3 regions of the Planococcus sp. 11815 genome follow, and region 1 is predicted to be linked to each of the others. Evidence: predicted binding sites of a transcription regulator. Region 1 holds the regulator's gene; each other region holds the start of a gene.
What was found. Region 1 encodes Rex, which represses fermentation and respiration genes when NADH is low (regulators of the CRP and FNR family bind a similar motif). Its sites were predicted from a motif close to TTGTGAAATATTTCACAA; they were not measured.
Positions count from the first base shown of each region.

Region 2: the regulator Rex is predicted to act here: its motif matches at 2,440-2,457, upstream of M1Q06_RS16035 (cytochrome C oxidase subunit II).
Region 3: the regulator Rex is predicted to act here: its motif matches at 2,828-2,845, upstream of M1Q06_RS08320 (cytochrome c oxidase subunit 2A).

Region 1 is NZ_CP096991.1:568,759-573,948, reverse strand. Features, by position in the region: gene groES (co-chaperone GroES) at 1-203, opposite strand, end outside; gene M1Q06_RS03050 (lysostaphin resistance A-like protein) at 400-1,170, shown strand; gene tatC (twin-arginine translocase subunit TatC) at 1,602-2,375, opposite strand; gene M1Q06_RS03040 (twin-arginine translocase TatA/TatE family subunit) at 2,396-2,608, opposite strand; gene M1Q06_RS03035 (redox-sensing transcriptional repressor Rex) at 2,699-3,331, opposite strand; gene M1Q06_RS03030 (ABC-F family ATP-binding cassette domain-containing protein) at 3,463-5,190, shown strand, end outside.
Region 2 is NZ_CP096991.1:3,191,379-3,196,568, forward strand. Features, by position in the region: gene M1Q06_RS16025 (b(o/a)3-type cytochrome-c oxidase subunit 1) at 116-1,768, opposite strand; gene M1Q06_RS16030 (cytochrome c oxidase subunit II) at 1,770-2,237, opposite strand; gene M1Q06_RS16035 (cytochrome C oxidase subunit II) at 2,256-2,378, opposite strand; gene M1Q06_RS16040 (hypothetical protein) at 2,794-3,117, opposite strand; gene M1Q06_RS16045 (Crp/Fnr family transcriptional regulator) at 3,533-4,228, opposite strand; gene M1Q06_RS16050 (universal stress protein) at 4,400-4,864, shown strand; gene M1Q06_RS16055 (M14 family zinc carboxypeptidase) at 4,923-5,190, opposite strand, start outside.
Region 3 is NZ_CP096991.1:1,627,519-1,632,708, forward strand. Features, by position in the region: gene M1Q06_RS08305 (DASS family sodium-coupled anion symporter) at 1-140, shown strand, start outside; gene M1Q06_RS08310 (cbb3-type cytochrome c oxidase subunit I) at 227-1,924, opposite strand; gene M1Q06_RS08315 (cytochrome c oxidase subunit II) at 1,945-2,412, opposite strand; gene M1Q06_RS08320 (cytochrome c oxidase subunit 2A) at 2,455-2,598, opposite strand; gene M1Q06_RS08325 (heavy-metal-associated domain-containing protein) at 3,058-3,279, shown strand; gene M1Q06_RS08330 (Crp/Fnr family transcriptional regulator) at 3,294-3,998, shown strand; gene M1Q06_RS08335 (heavy metal translocating P-type ATPase) at 4,652-5,190, shown strand, end outside.

The DNA.
Region 1 (5,190 bases):
TTCGAAAAGACGACGCGGTCTCCTTCAGTTACGTCCAGCTCTGTGCGCTGTCCGTTTTCACGGATAAGTCCATTCCCTACCGCAATCACTTTGCCTTCCTGCGGCTTTTCCTGCGCCGTTCCTGGCAAGACGATTCCGCTAGATGTCTTTTCTTCCACTTCGACGAGCTCAATGATGACACGATCTCCTAATGGTCTTAACAATTGAAACACCCTCCTCAAATTAAATAGCTTCTAATCGTTTAGCACTCTCTAGTCTTGAGTGCTAACCCATAGATAAGTTTAATAAAATCTTCAGTTAATTGCAAGCAGAAACCCTAGAGCGTTTTGAATTCTTTGCGCCTTTTTCCGTTAAGCCCTACAATAAAAGGAGCACGTGAAAAGAAAGGAATTTGACTACATGACCTCAACCGATAAAACCGCCTCTCCCTCGAAAGCGAAAGGGTATAAGCGCAAAAATATGCGTACGCCGCTCCTGGTCCTGCTCGTCTTCGTAGCCGTTCAGCTCATGCCAATACTCTTTATCGGCCCGACGCTCGGCTATTTCCGCGACCAAGGGCTTGACGATGCCACGGCCCGCGCTTCCACATCCGGATGGCTGATCTTCCTGACGATGGGCATCGGCTTTTTGGTCACGATGATCCTCATCTTGCGCGACCGCAACTTCTTCAATATTTGGAAAGGCAAAAAATCGAGCCTTCCCGCTGCTATCGGCTGGGGCGTCCTCGGCTTTCTGCTGTTGATCATCGGGCAATCGATCGCCGCCATGATCGAAATGGCGATCGGCATCGACCCGGGATCCGCCAATACCCAGACGCTCGTCCGAATCGCTGAAGTCGTGCCGTACGCGATCATCGCAGTCGTTCTGTTCGGCCCGATCCTCGAAGAACTCGTCTTCCGCAGAGTCGTCTTCGGCTCCTTGAACCAAACGATGAACTTCTGGATCGCCACAGCCATCTCGGCGCTCGTCTTCGCACTCGTCCATCTCGAGTTCACGCATCTCTTGCTCTATTTCACGACCGGACTGATCCTGGCAGCCCTCTATCAGCGGACCAAGCGCATCCTCACCCCGATTATCGCGCACATCCTGCTGAACGGCTACGTCATGCTCATCCAGCTCAATATGGACAAAATCGAAACCTTCATCAAACAAATGGAAAATCTGCAATAACCCAAAAACCGCCACTCCTTTGTTGGAGCGGCGGTTTTTAATCTCTATAAGAGAAAAATAAGAAGATACGATAGTATTGAAGTTGGCATCAGTTAGCTAGGAGGTAACTAAAGTGTTGAGTGCGTGATGAAATGTCCGTTCCACTCTAAAATTAGCGACGGAGCGAAAGGGGCTGACCCCTGTGGGACATAGCGAATGAATAAGTGAAGAGAAGCTGAGCTTATTCATTTGCGACATATCTGCTTGTAGGTATGTCGCAGGGGCTTCTTTGTCACATCGGCTCAACACCCGCCCTATCCCCGGGCAGTTGAAAACGCGACGTCCTGTCGCTTCAACTGCATGACCCGCATCCTGCGGGCCCCAAGCATCCGCCAGGAGCGCAATCTCCTGTCTCCACCCCATTTTCTTTCCAAATAAAAAACCTCCCGCCATCATTTCGGCGGAAGGTCTCCTGTCTGTTCTTCAATTGCCTGCTGCTGTTCTGCCCGCAGGAACTTACGATATCCGATGCGCGCAATGATCACACTGAATTCATAGAGCAAAATCAGCGGCAAAGTGACTAGCATATGCGAGACAATATCCGGCGGCGTAATGAACGCGGCGATTGTCACCAGCGCCAAGTACGCATACTTCCGGTACTTCGTCATCATCATCGGCGTCAAAATGCCGAGACGCGTCAAAAACAGCATCAACACCGGCAGCTGGAAGATAAAGCCGAACGGCAAAGTAATTTGGAACAAAAACTGGAAATACTCATTGATCCCAATCGTCTCCTGGATATCCAGGTTCTCCGAAATATTGAGCATGAACCCGATGACGTACGGGAACAGCACCAAATAGGAAAACGCAATCCCGCCGATAAACAAGGACAAGGAAAATGGGATATACCCAAGCGTCACTTTTCGCTCCCTGTCAGAGAGTCCGGGACTGATGAATGCCCAAAATTGGTACATGATCAATGGCGACGTGATGATCAATGCCAAAATCATCATGACTTGCATATATATCTTAATCGGATCGGTAATCTTGAACGCGTTCAGCGTCAGATTCCGCGCCTCTTCACTGAACTGCAAATAGCGGATCAGCGGCTCGGCGAGGAAGAATCCCGCAATGAGCGCGAACAGAAAGAAAACGACTATCAAGGTCAGCCGTTTTCTGAGTTCACCTATATGTTCAACTACCGTCATTTCATTTTGTTGGTTCATCGGACAAACATCCTATCGTGTTACTTGTGCTCGTCTTTCTTGTCTAGATCGTTTTTCTTCGCTGTTTCGACTTTCTTGTCATCTTCATCGTCATCAGCCAATCCTTTTGTCGCGTTTTTGAATTCGCGCAAGGAAGAACCGAATGCTTTACCTAGTTCCGGCAATTTTTTCGGGCCGAAAATCAGCAAGGCGACAATCCCGATGATGATTAAACTTAGTGGACCTGGAGCCATATCAGACACCTCCTGTAGTATGCTTCTAGTGTACATGAAACACGGCCTTTTGGCTATTTGCAATGGCCGTTCAAATGTGAAGGTTTTATGTTAATCATGCTTGATCTGATAGATCAAAGTCTGCAGTTCGACCGATAAATCAATCGTCTGGACACGGATATGTTCAGGCACGGAAATGCGTACCGGCGTGAAATTGAGTATGCCTTTAATGTCTGTCTGCGCGAGCCGGTCCGTCACTTCCTGGGCCGACCGCGATGGCACTGTCAAAATGACTACTTCGACGCCGTACTGCTTAATCTTCTCTTCAATCAAATCTGGATGGTACGTATCGATGCCGCTGATCTGCTTCCCTTCATGGGGGCTGTTCGTATCAAAGGCGAGGATGATTTTCGTGTTGTGATTGCGGTGGAAATTGTATTTTAAAAATGCGCTGCCGAGGCTGCCGACACCGATCAAGGCGACATTCGTCGCTTCGTCCTGGTCTAGCGTCTTGCGGAAAAAAGCCAAAAGCTCCTGCACATCATAGCCATAGCCTTTTTTGCCAAGTGCGCCAAGATGGGAAAAATCGCGGCGGATGGTCGCCGAATCAATTTTCATCGCTTCGCTCAACTCCTGCGAAGAAATGCGCTTTTGTCCAGCATTGGCAAAATTCTGGAGAAACCGGTAATACAAGGGCAGCCGCTTCGTTGTCGCTTGCGGGATTTTATGGGATTCGTCAAGCATGGGATCGCTTCCTTCTGAACTGTTGTCAAATCGTATCAATCTTACATGACAGGCCTTGATATGTAAAGGCTTGCGTAATTGCGAAGCGCCCGTCCATCAGCTACACTTAAGAAGAATAGAGGTGACCCTAAATGATCGTATTGCAAGTCAATCAAATCCATAAATCATTCGGTGCCGAGGAAATCATCTCAGGCGCCAAACTTGAAGTCCAGCACCGTGACCGGGTCGCACTCGTCGGCCGAAACGGTGCCGGAAAATCCACATTATTAAAAATCATCGCCGGTGAAATGTCTTACGACAGCGGCGATTTGATCATGCCGAAAGATTTAACGATCGGCTATTTGGAACAGCAAACCGACTTGAATTCAGACGCCACGGTATGGCAGGAAATGATGAAGATCTTCGCCCATTTCCGGGACCAGGAAGCGAAGCTGCGTCAACTCGAAGCGGCGATGGCCGATCCTGATGTCTACAACGATGCAGAACGCAACGCCAAGGTCATGCAAGAATATGACCTCCTCCAGACCCATTTCAAAGATGCCGGCGGGTATCAGTTCGAAGCCGATACGCGCGCGGTCTTGCACGGTATGAAGTTCTACGCTGAAGACTATGAAAAGAAAATCACTTCCCTGTCAGGCGGCCAGAAAACCCGCCTCATGCTTGCGAAGCTTCTTCTTGCCAAACCTCAGCTGTTGATTCTCGATGAGCCGACCAACCATTTGGACATCGAAACCTTGAGCTGGCTCGAAAATTATTTGAAGAATTACCCGGGCGCTTTGCTAATCGTCTCGCATGACCGCTATTTCCTCGACCAAGTCGTCACGCTCGTTTACGAAGTATCACGCAAGAAGGTCCGTAAATACACCGGCAACTACAGCCGTTATTTAAGCGAAAAAGCGAAACAATACGAACTCGACCGCAAACATTACGAGAAAGAACAAAGCGAAAAAGCCAAACTCGAAGACTATGTCGCCCGCAACCTGGTCCGTGCTTCGACGACGAAAATGGCGCAAAGCAGGCGCCGTGTGCTCGAGAAGACCGACTGGATGGAAGCTCCAGAAGGCGACGAAAAATCAGCGCGCTTCGGTTTCGACATCCAAAAGCAAAGCGGCAATGACGTGTTGAACGTCCAAGCCTTGTCTGTCGGCTATGGCGACCAGCCGGTGTCGAACAACATCACGTTGAAACTCTACCGCACCGACAGCCTCGCGCTTGTCGGGCCGAACGGTGTCGGTAAATCGACGCTGCTCAAGACCATCATGAAAGAATTGCCGGCACTTGCAGGTGACATCCATTACGGCACCGGCATCCAATTCGGCTATTACGACCAGGAACAGGCAAACTTAAAAGGCAATAAGCTCGTCCTCAACGAATTATGGGACGACTACCCGCATGTAAATGAAAAAGACATCCGGGGCATCCTCGGACGCTTCTTATTCACTGGAGACGATGTCTTGAAGCCAGTGTCGACTTTATCCGGCGGTGAAAAAGCCCGTGTGGCACTCGCCAAGCTCATGATGCAAAAAGCCAATGTCCTGCTGCTCGATGAACCGACCAACCATTTGGATCTCGACAGCAAAGAAGTGTTGGAAAACGCCTTGATCGACTATCCAGGCACACTGTTATTCGTTTCCCATGACCGTTATTTCATGAATCGAATCGCCACAAAAGTGGTAGAACTGTCCCGAGACGGCACCACCGAGTACTTGGGCGATTACGATTATTACGTTGAGAAAAAACTCGAAACTGAAGAACTCGCAGCGCTTGATGCACTCGAAGCTAAAGCGAAACAGCCGGAGATCCAAACGTCTGCATCCACTTCTCAAATCGACAAGGAAGCCAAAAAACTCGAACGCCAG
Region 2 (5,190 bases), 700 kb from region 1:
CCGGAACAGCTCTTCTTTAGTCTTCGTCCGTCACCGACAACTCAACGAGCATCGCGGTGAAAACGATAAAAATGGCCATTAATGCGATTACCATCGTGAACATTGTCCTCAACTCCTACCATGTAATAAATCCTTTCGAGCCAGGTGGTGCATGTTGGATCATGTGGGTCAGTGGAATAGCGTATGCAATGATGATCAACGCAGCGGCAATACCGATCCAAATCCACCAGTTCTCAAGCCATTTTGGCGTATTGGACATATCGCTTTCCGCCAGCGGAAATTCCACCATCTGTTCAGGCGTGTCCGCTTTTGGCGAAACGAACATCGTCATGATGACGATATACATCAAGATCATGGCAGACAGGAACAAAATCGTACCGCCGATCGCCATCGTCACATGGTTTGAGATGATGCCCTCAAACCATTCCATGGCCTGTGGATGATCGTTATAGCCGCTGTACGCTGTACGGCGCGGCGCTCCCATCAACCCCAACACGTGCTGCGCGGTCGACATGAGCAGCATGCCGATCGACCAAGTGATGATCTGGACAAAGCCGAGGCGCTGCATGCGCTTCGTGAAACGGCGACCCGTCAAGTACGGGATGAGCCAGAAGGTCAATCCCATAAACGTCATCGCGACAGGCGTCCCGACGGTAATATGGAAATGCCCGACAATCCATAAGGTATTGTGGACGACTTCATTCAATTGGAAACTGGCATTGATGATCCCGCCAGCGCCGCCAGGAATGAAGAACGCCATGGCGATGAAAATCGAAGTGAAACGGACATCTCGCCACGGCAGTTTCTTAAACCAGCCAAAGAGGCCGGTGCCGCCTTTTTTGCGCCCTGAAATTTCAAAGGTCGCAAACATCGAGAATGCTGTCATGAGCGATGGCACGATGACCATGAAGGTCAAGACCACCTGCAGGAACTTCCAGAAATTCGAGATGCCTGGCTCCGTCAATTGATGGTGGAACCCGACCGGAATCGAGAACAGGATGAACAAGACGAACGCAAGCCGTGCCAAGGAATCACTGAATACTTTCACGCCGAGCAGTTTCGGCACGATCGTGTACCAGGCGATGTACGCCGGAAGCAGCCAGAAATACACAAGCGGGTGGCCGAAATACCAGAATAGCGAACGGCTCAATTCCACATTGATCGTATCCGTCCAACCGAACGCCCACGGAATGTATTGGAACAACACGGTCGCAACAACGCCGAGACAGGCGATGATCCATAACACGATGGTCGTGATCGTCATGAAGGCAAACAAGGGACTCAATTGCCCTTTATTGTTGCGGCGCCAGACCATATAATGGCCGACCAATGCAAAACTCGAAATCCACGTGCCGACAATGACCAAAGCCAGGCCGACGTAATAAAAACCGTTCGCTTTCAGCGGGGCATAAAAGGTATAAAGCACGGAAGCTTCCCCGGCGATGATCATCACCGTGGCCATGACCGTTCCGAGAAGGGTCACCCACAGGCCGATCCATGAAAACAAGCGGACTTTCGGGCCGAAGCTGCCAAGGCTTTTGCTCATGCCGGTGATAAAGAAGGCAAAAATGAAAAAGGTCGTATAAATAAGTGCAAGCAAGACGCCGTGCGCAGTAAGGATTTGGTAATAATCAAGCCAAGCCGGGAGCTGAAGTGCGTCGTTTCGGATAAATACCTGCAATACGCCCATGAGCGTGCCGATCAAAAATGCGGTATAAGCGACACCTAAGTGCCATAAAGCGATTTTACGTTCTGATTGGGCAATCATTTCAGTACACCTCAATTTCCGTAGACATCATATGGTGCCCGGTTCCACAGTATTCGTTGCATAGAATCAAATACTTGCCCGGTTCTTCAAATGTGTAGGATTTGGTCGTAATCCGTCCTGGAACGACCATCATATTGACTTTCGTGTTGTCGATCGTAAAGCTGTGCACCACATCCGTGCTGGTGACTTTAAAAATGATTTCTTTGCCGGCCGGCACCCGCAAGTCCGGTGCATTGTAGCCGAAAGCCAGTGCAACGATCGCTACTTGATATGTATCTTCATCCAATTGCGTCACGCCTGGGTTATCGAATGGCGCGGTTTCGTTCACTTTCTCCGGGTCGATGGTGTCCATCCCCCCGGACGGTGTGTGATTTTGCGAAAACGCACTGACGCCGACGACGCTCAAAAAGACGATGAGCGAGACGATGCCAAAACTGAGCCAAATCTTTTCATATTTATGGAAATGCATGATAAATCTCTCCTTTTTTTATCTCGCTACATACATCAAATACACGGCAACCCACATGGCAACGATGACGATGCCGACGAAGAACACACTGACGAGTGTTCCCCTCAAATTCATATCATGGTCCGATTGCTTCTTATCCATTGCTTCCACCTCATCACTTGTTTGCTGTTTCCTTTAGCATAGGACCTAAGTTTCGATTTAGCTGTGACATAAATCACACCTGGCCGTTTTTATTTTTAGCTGTCCATATTTTCGCCAAAAAAAGAAAGCCTGCGGATGGGCAGGCTTTTGGGTAGTTGCTATTTGTTGGAATGAATGGCGGAGATAGCTGGGGTTCGCATGTGACATTGTTTCGCTATTCTCTTGAAGCTTCATCTTGGTAATCGCCGCCATGCTTTGGGTTGGCCTCTCACTGTAAGCCAAGAAGAACACTTGTCTTACTGTGTCGGCTCACCCCTTTACGCTCGGCGGCTGAGAGATTTCATTGAGTCGGATGCGTTTAAGCTGATTTGCTTCAATATGCAATTTCCGGCTAGTGGGGAAATCGCTTCCTGGATTAGGCGTGTTTGAGGATAGCGAGGGTTAGCGAGTGGCATTGTTTCCCTGTTCTATTTTCTTCTTGGTAATATTCGCTGCCTTGCTTTGGGTTGGCCTTTAGCAGTAAGCCAGAAAGAACGCCTGTCTTACTGCGTCGGCTCACCCTAGGCGCCAGCAGCTGAGAGATTTCGTTGTCTGTAGATTGTTTAATCGCATCTGCTTCTATATGCAGTTGCCGGCTAGTGTGGGAATCGCTTCCTGAGATGGTGCGTCTGACAAGCCGTTGATTGAGTAAGTTAAGTTTATGGGTTTGTTTGGTTGATAGAGACATGTGATCCTTCATTCTTCTACCTGTTTGAAGCAAGCTAAAGAATAATATGAATTTCTACATTTCATTTTAAAGGAGCTGAAGAGCTGATCTTCCACTCTAAAGCTAGAGACGGAGTGGAAGGGGGCTGACGCCTGTGGGACCGCGCGGGCTGGCGAGACAATCGTGGCGCGCTCTTCGCGGCACGTTGGCTCAACACCCGCCCCATACACGGACAGCTGAAAGCGCGACGTCCTGTCGCATCAGCTGCATGACTCGCATCCTGCGAGCCCCAAGCAGCTCCCTGCAACGCAGTCGAAAAGCGGAAGCTTTTCCTTTCATTGCTCTTATATATTCAGCTATATAACTCCTTTGCACTACCCTCTTAAGGAGAAAAAGCCAATGTTACCAGAGCACACAAAAAAGCCTGCCGTAACGGCAGGCTTTGCAATCAGTCGATTTTGCAGAGGTAGATCGGGCATTCTTCGCAATTGATGTCGAATTTCAGTTTGGGGATGTTGTATAGAACGATTTTGCCGTCTTTCATGCCGACGGTTCCTTGTTTGCGCAAGTCGCTGAGCATCCGGTTGACCATTTCTCGGCTCATGCCGCAGAAATTCGCCAACTCCTGGTTCGTCAGCACGACATCGATCAATAAGCCGCCTTCTGCTTCTACACCGTAGCTGTTGCCAAGGCGGATCAAAGTCGAATACAAAGCTCCTTTTTTGCCATGAAGCATCAAATCCCGGAAGCGGGTCTGCGTTTTCTGCTGGTCGATACCCATCCATTTCATGAACGCCATCGCAAGCGTAGGGTCTTTTTCAAGCGATTGTTCCAACTCTTCTACGGGAATTTTCAAACAAGCGGTCTTGGTCAGCGCACGGGCGTCCAGCAAATACGTGGCGCCTTCTGCGAACACAGTGATCTCGCCGACCATCTGGCCAGTGCCGCAAATCTTCAATGCCAGTTCACGGCCGTCCGGTGTTACTTTCCCGATCTGCACTTTTCCGGAACGGAGAATATAAAGGCCTTTTACCGCCTCCCCTTCGCGGAAAAGATAATCGCCTTTTTGGTATTCTTTCACTTGATGGCTGATCGTCAATAACTTTTCGAGCTCTGGTGTCAACTTGTCGATTCCTGATTCCAAAGGGTTCTCCCTCCTCTCTCTTGCTCATGCTTTTCTCAAGCGTACCACAGATTTTACGAAATTTGGATGCGTTTTCACAATTCAGTCGCGGCTCGCAGGAAATTTTCTGAAAAAAGCAGGAAGTCCCGGATGATGTATCGAAAGGTAGCAGTATAGAAGGAGGTATGAACAATGACTTTGAAATATTCCCGAATTATGGTGGCAGTGGATGGTTCCAAGGAAGCGGAATGGGCTTTCAAAAAAGCTGCTGCTGCAGCTTCCCGGAACAATGCAGAACTTTACTTGGTGCACGTCATCGATAACCGCTCATTCGGCTCCATTGAAGCGTACGACCGCACGATTGCAGACCGCGCACTGCAAAGCGGTGAAGAATTGCTTGCCCGTTACAAGGAAGAAGCCACTTCACATGGCGCAACGAATGTCCATACGATGATCGAATATGGTTCACCAAAAACGGTCATTCCGAAGAAACTGGCGAATGAGCTGAAAGTGGACGTCATCGTTTGTGGCGCTACCGGCTTGAATGCAGCGGAACGCCTAATCATGGGCAGCGTTTCCGAGCGCATCGTCCGCACAGCCAAATGCGACGTGCTCGTGGTCCGCAGAAACCAAGAAGACATCGACGCAGACGAATAACAAGCTCCACAATAAGAAAAGCCTTTCCCGGCCAAAGCGGGAAAGGCTTTTCTTCGTCTTACTCCGTTTCGCGGGTTTGCTGGAATGCCAGCGTATCCCAGAATGAAGTATCTTGTGTATTAATCGAACCATCCGCAATCGCCCGTACAGTCGATTCCAATGTGGTGATGGTTTGCTTGATCAAATAGCCATTGCTCTTCTGCCCAAGAACATAAGGCTCGTATTCGTGGTCAGACATGCCGCGCATCTCGAATAGCAATGTCGAAATGCCATATTCAACTGCGATGCCGTTGCGGCTGATGGTTTCAGCGTCGCCGCCGCGGTAT
Region 3 (5,190 bases), 1.1 Mb from region 1:
CGCAAAACATGCTGGCCTACGGAACAGGGGCTTTCACAGTGAAGGACTTTTTGAAATCAGGTGTGCCGCTGACCATCATCGGTTACTTGCTGATATTGCTTTTCAGCGCGACCTACTGGAAATGGATCGGATTATTGTAAGAAAGAAAAAGAGGATGCCCCGAGTCTGCTGAAGAACTGACTTGGGAACATCCTCTTTTATCTATATCTGTAACTTTTCTGCTGAGCTAAGGCATCAAGAACGGCGGCGATCCCGGATTATGGCCCGAAGCAAAGCCGATCAGCGGGATGATATAAGCAATGGCCACTGATACTGTCGCCAGTGCCACCCAAATCGACCAGCGGTCCATGAACAGCGGTGATGCATCTGAAGGGCTGTAATCTTCTCCGATCGGAAAGTCTGTCTTTCCTTTTGGCGCGAAAAAGGCGAGCTGTGCCCAGATATAAACCAGCAGAATGATGCCGACGACCAGGATCACTCCGCCCATCGCCATCAACATTTCGTACATCGCCCAGTCCGCAGCGGCGCTGTGGCCATTGTAGGACGTATTGGCCGTCCGGCGGGGGCTTCCGAGCAGCCCGTTAATATGCATGGCACCCGACATGAGCAGCATGCCGCTCGCCCAAATGACCGTTTGGGCAACGGCCAGCCGGTTGATTGTCGGCGTCATTTTTCTGCCGGACAAATAAGGGATCAGCCAATAGGAAATCCCAAAAAATGTCAGGATGACCGTAGTGCCAACGGTTAAATGCAAATGGCCGGTGACCCAGATGGAATTATGGACAACCTGGTTAATTTGGTTGCTGGCGTTGATAATTCCGCCGAGCCCCGCTGGGATATAGGCAAACATGGCGACAATCAATGCGAAGAAACGGGCATCAGACCAAGGCAGCGTTTTCCACCAGCCGAGCAAACTCGTAACGCCTTTTGCTCTTCCGGTCCGTTCCATAGTGGCGAGCATCGCAAAGGCGGTCATGAGGGAAGGGAAAATGATCATGAATGTTTGAATCACGTGCAGAAATTTCACATTGACGGACAAGCCCGGATCAAGGATCTGGTGGTGGAAGCCGCCGGGTACATTGGCCACCACAAGAATGACCACAGCGACACGCGCCAGTGAATCACTGAATACTTTTCCGCCGATGATTTTTGGCATCGCCACATACCAGGCTGAAATGGATGTCAGCATCCAAATATTCACGAGCGTATGGCCGAAAGCCCAAAATAAGGTGCGGCCCATCATCGGATCAATGGTTGCAACCCATCCGAATGCCCACGGAATGACCATCGCTATGACAAAAACAGCGATGAACAGGGAAGCGAAAACCCAAAGGACGAAAACGGCATTTGCGAAAAAGGCGAAAAGCGGCGTTAGTTTTCCGGGATTTCGTTTGCGCCAGCTCTGATAGGTGATGAACATGCCGATGCAATTTAACAGGATGCCGACGACAATAAGCGCAAGCCCGATATAAAACCAGGGATGCGCCTGCATCGGAGTGTAAAACGTATAAAGCACATTGGCGTTTCCGGTAACAATAAGAAACGCAGCGATCAGCGTGCCGGTTGTCATGAGAGCAAAGCCTGCCCATCCGAAAGCGATGGTTTTATTGGCCAGTCCGCCAAGCACCCGTGAAGTTCCGGCATACAGGTAGCCGATGCTGAAAAAAGAACTTAATACCAGGATGAACATGACGCCGTGGGCAGTCAGCAGTGCATAATAACTGATCCACGAAGGGAGTTCAAAAAAACCGCTGCGGACCAGGCCCTGCAATAGACCGGCAAATCCGCCGATTAATAATGCAATAAATGCGATGAATAAATTCGCGGCCGATAGTCGGATATCCCGTCCCGTAATGCCGGCAGCGGCATCGTCGTTAACGGCCGTCCCTTTATGCAGAATCGGTGTTTCATTGATGTGAGCCATTTCTTCCCCTTCTTTCTTCTTTATTTGACGGTGATGGTGTTCGCCATGAACTCGTGCCCGAGGCCGCAATATTCATTGCATAGGATCAGGTATTCCCCTGGCTCGTCGAATGTATGGCTGACTTTCGAAATATGACCGGGAACGACCATGACATTGACGTTCGTGTCTGTAATTTTAAAGCCGTGGGTGACGTCAGGTGATGCCAAAGTGAAATGGACTGTCGCGCCTGCCGGAATTTCCAAATCACCCGGCTGGAACGCAAACATTTCCGCGATAATGGCAATTTCGTATTCGTTATCGCCGATTTCCTTCAGCTCAGTGTCCGCAAAAATCTCAGACTCGCGGACCGTTTGCGGATCGATCATTTCCGCATGGCTCGGCGGCCCCATTTCCAGGAAAAAAGTTTGAAATGCTAAAATCCCGAGGAAAACGGCTAAAATGAGTGAACCGATAATCAGCCAGAGTTTTTCATAACGATGGATATGCATACGTCGAATCTCCTCTCAAATTTCTATAATAGTTGCCCCGTTTCAGTTGCGCTCCAGGAATAAAAAGAAAACGCTGAACCAGGACACAAGCATGAATACCGCGATGATCAGAACGGAAGTAAAAGTGCCTCGCAATGAAGTTTCCTGAGCGTCTTCGCGGTCTTTCTTTTTGGAAGCTTCCTTCATTTTGATTTCCTCCTTTCTTTTCCGGATGAAGCAGAGAGCAGCTTCAGTTCTATTCAAGTTGCTTCATTAAGGAATGAAACCAACTTAAATTTTTCGAGTAAAACTCAAAATTGGATAATGCCGCAAAATACCAATAGAATGGAATTGCAGGAATATTGAAAATAAATCTGTTAAGACAGTATACGCGAATAAAAAATTGGATTGCTTGATGCCTGTCAATGCAAAACCAATATGGAACATTTCTCATTCACTTTTACGAATAGATGATTTGGGTATGCTTGCATATCGTATAAGTTTTTAGTCTAATTAGACTATACCTCTTTTGTATTATTCACTAAATTTTATTTTTTAATCCTTTTAAGGGTTAATTTCTTTAAACTACTATCATCCTTGACGGCCATCAAGGTTAAAGAAACAGGCACCCCTTATAATGAAGATGAATATAAGGAGGAGAGCAATATGAGAAAAGCGGTATTTCAAATGGAGCCATTCAGTTGTCCGTCCTGCATCAAAAAAATCGAGAATGCTTTGGGGAGACAGGCTGGTGTAAAGGATGGCAAAGTTCTGTTCCATTCCGGAAAAGTAAGAGTCGAGTTTGATGAAGCGCAAATTTCGGATCAGCAGATCGAAGAACTGATTGTGAAACTGGGTTATTCTGTGTATTCAAGGAAAGTTGCCTAACTAGGAGGGAAAGTATGAAGTATCAGGAAGCATGCCGGCATACAAAAGGAAACAAGGGAGCACATCAATTATGTGTTTCCATCGTTCCGATCTTTAATCATCTTCAAAACGAAGAAATGGAGGAAGTCGCCAAAACGACGCGTTCCATCTCCTTGAAGAAAGGGGAGCTGCTGCACAGTGCCGGCGATGCCTCGGATTCCCTGTATATCGTCCATCAAGGGAAAGTGAAAGTTTACCGCCTGTCGGAAAACGGCAAAGAGCAATTGATCCGGATTCTGCAGCCGGGCGATTTCACGGGTGAACTCGCCTTGTTTAAGGAATCGATTCATGATGGTTATGCGGAAGCGATGGAAAAGACCGACATTTGCAGCATCCAGCGCGGCGATCTTCAGGAATTTCTGCAGCGGTATCCAAATATTTCATTGAAAATCCTAAGTGAATTTTCCAACCGGCTTGGCCAGGCGGAAAGCCAGATGACCAGCTTTGCGACAGAAGACGTGGAAACACGGATTGGGCTTTATCTGGCTCAGCAGGTGGAAGAGAACAAATCAACGGAGTACCATTTGCCGATGTCCAGAAAAGATCTTGCATCTTTTCTTGGAACGACTCCCGAAACCATCAGCCGAAAACTTGCCAAGTTCGAAGACGAGGGATGGATCGAGCAGGAAGATCAGCGCCGAATCCGTGTTTTGGATCTGGATGCTTTGCTGCTCATCTAGTAATCGGTACGATATTTGATGGTAATTATGTGTAATGTGAAAGGATTTCAAAATTAAGTAAGACGATAAATCATTTTGGAGGAGATTCTTATGTTGTTGGTTATGTCTCTTGTTCTTATCATTACCGCGATTCTGACTCTTATTATATCTGTCGAAGTAAGTGGGACGGACGAAAATAACTGAAAATAGTTCATTAAAGATTAAACTGCCTGAAGTAATAGGATAATATAAAAACCCTTCGAAAGGATGCACTCGAAATAAGCACTGAAATCGGAGATGGTTTTGCATGTGCAAAACACCTAGTCACATGTCTCGAGATGGGCTGTTCGATTGCCACAGATAAAATGAACGACAAGTGTATAGGGAAAACTTGAGAATGCTTTAAGCAATTCTTTTTAAGGGAGTAGGTTACACTGGCAAAACATGAGGGAAACCATCACAATCACCATGAACATTTGCACTCAACTGGTCAGAACGGTCATCAGTCAGAACAGCATCAGGACGAGACTACGATACAGGAAGAACAGACGCATCCAGAACATGAACATCATGAACATCATGGGCATCACGGACACGGCGATATGGTGGAGGATTTCAAGAAACGTTTCTTTGTTTCCCTGCTTCTTACTATCCCTATCCTGGCATTATCGCCGATGATCCAGCATTTCATGGGAGTTGATTGGCGCTTCGATAATGATATGTATATCTTATTCGCCTTATCGACTGTCGTCTTCTTTTATGGCGGATGGCCATTTTTAACTGGTGGAATCAGCGAATCAAAAGAAAAAAATCCCGGAATGATGACCTTAATTGCGCTGGCCATCACCATTGCGTATGGCTACAGCACATTAGTGGTTTTCGGATGGGACGGCAACCAGCTTTATTGGGAACTCGCCACATTGGTTGTCATTATGCTGCTCGGCCATTGGATTGAAATGCGTTCCATCATGGGGGCTTCAAATGCTCTCGAACAGCTGGTGAAGTTAATGCCAAGCGAAGCGCATAAATTGGATGAGCATGATCAAGTTCAGGATATTCCCTTATCCGAAATCCGGAATAGAGACCGGGTATTGGTCAAACCGGGTGAAAAAGTTCCGGTTGATGGATTGATTGTGGAAGGAAAATCGACAATCGATGAATCGATGCTGACAGGGGAATCTATTCCGATCGATAAGCTGGAAGGCGATGCTGT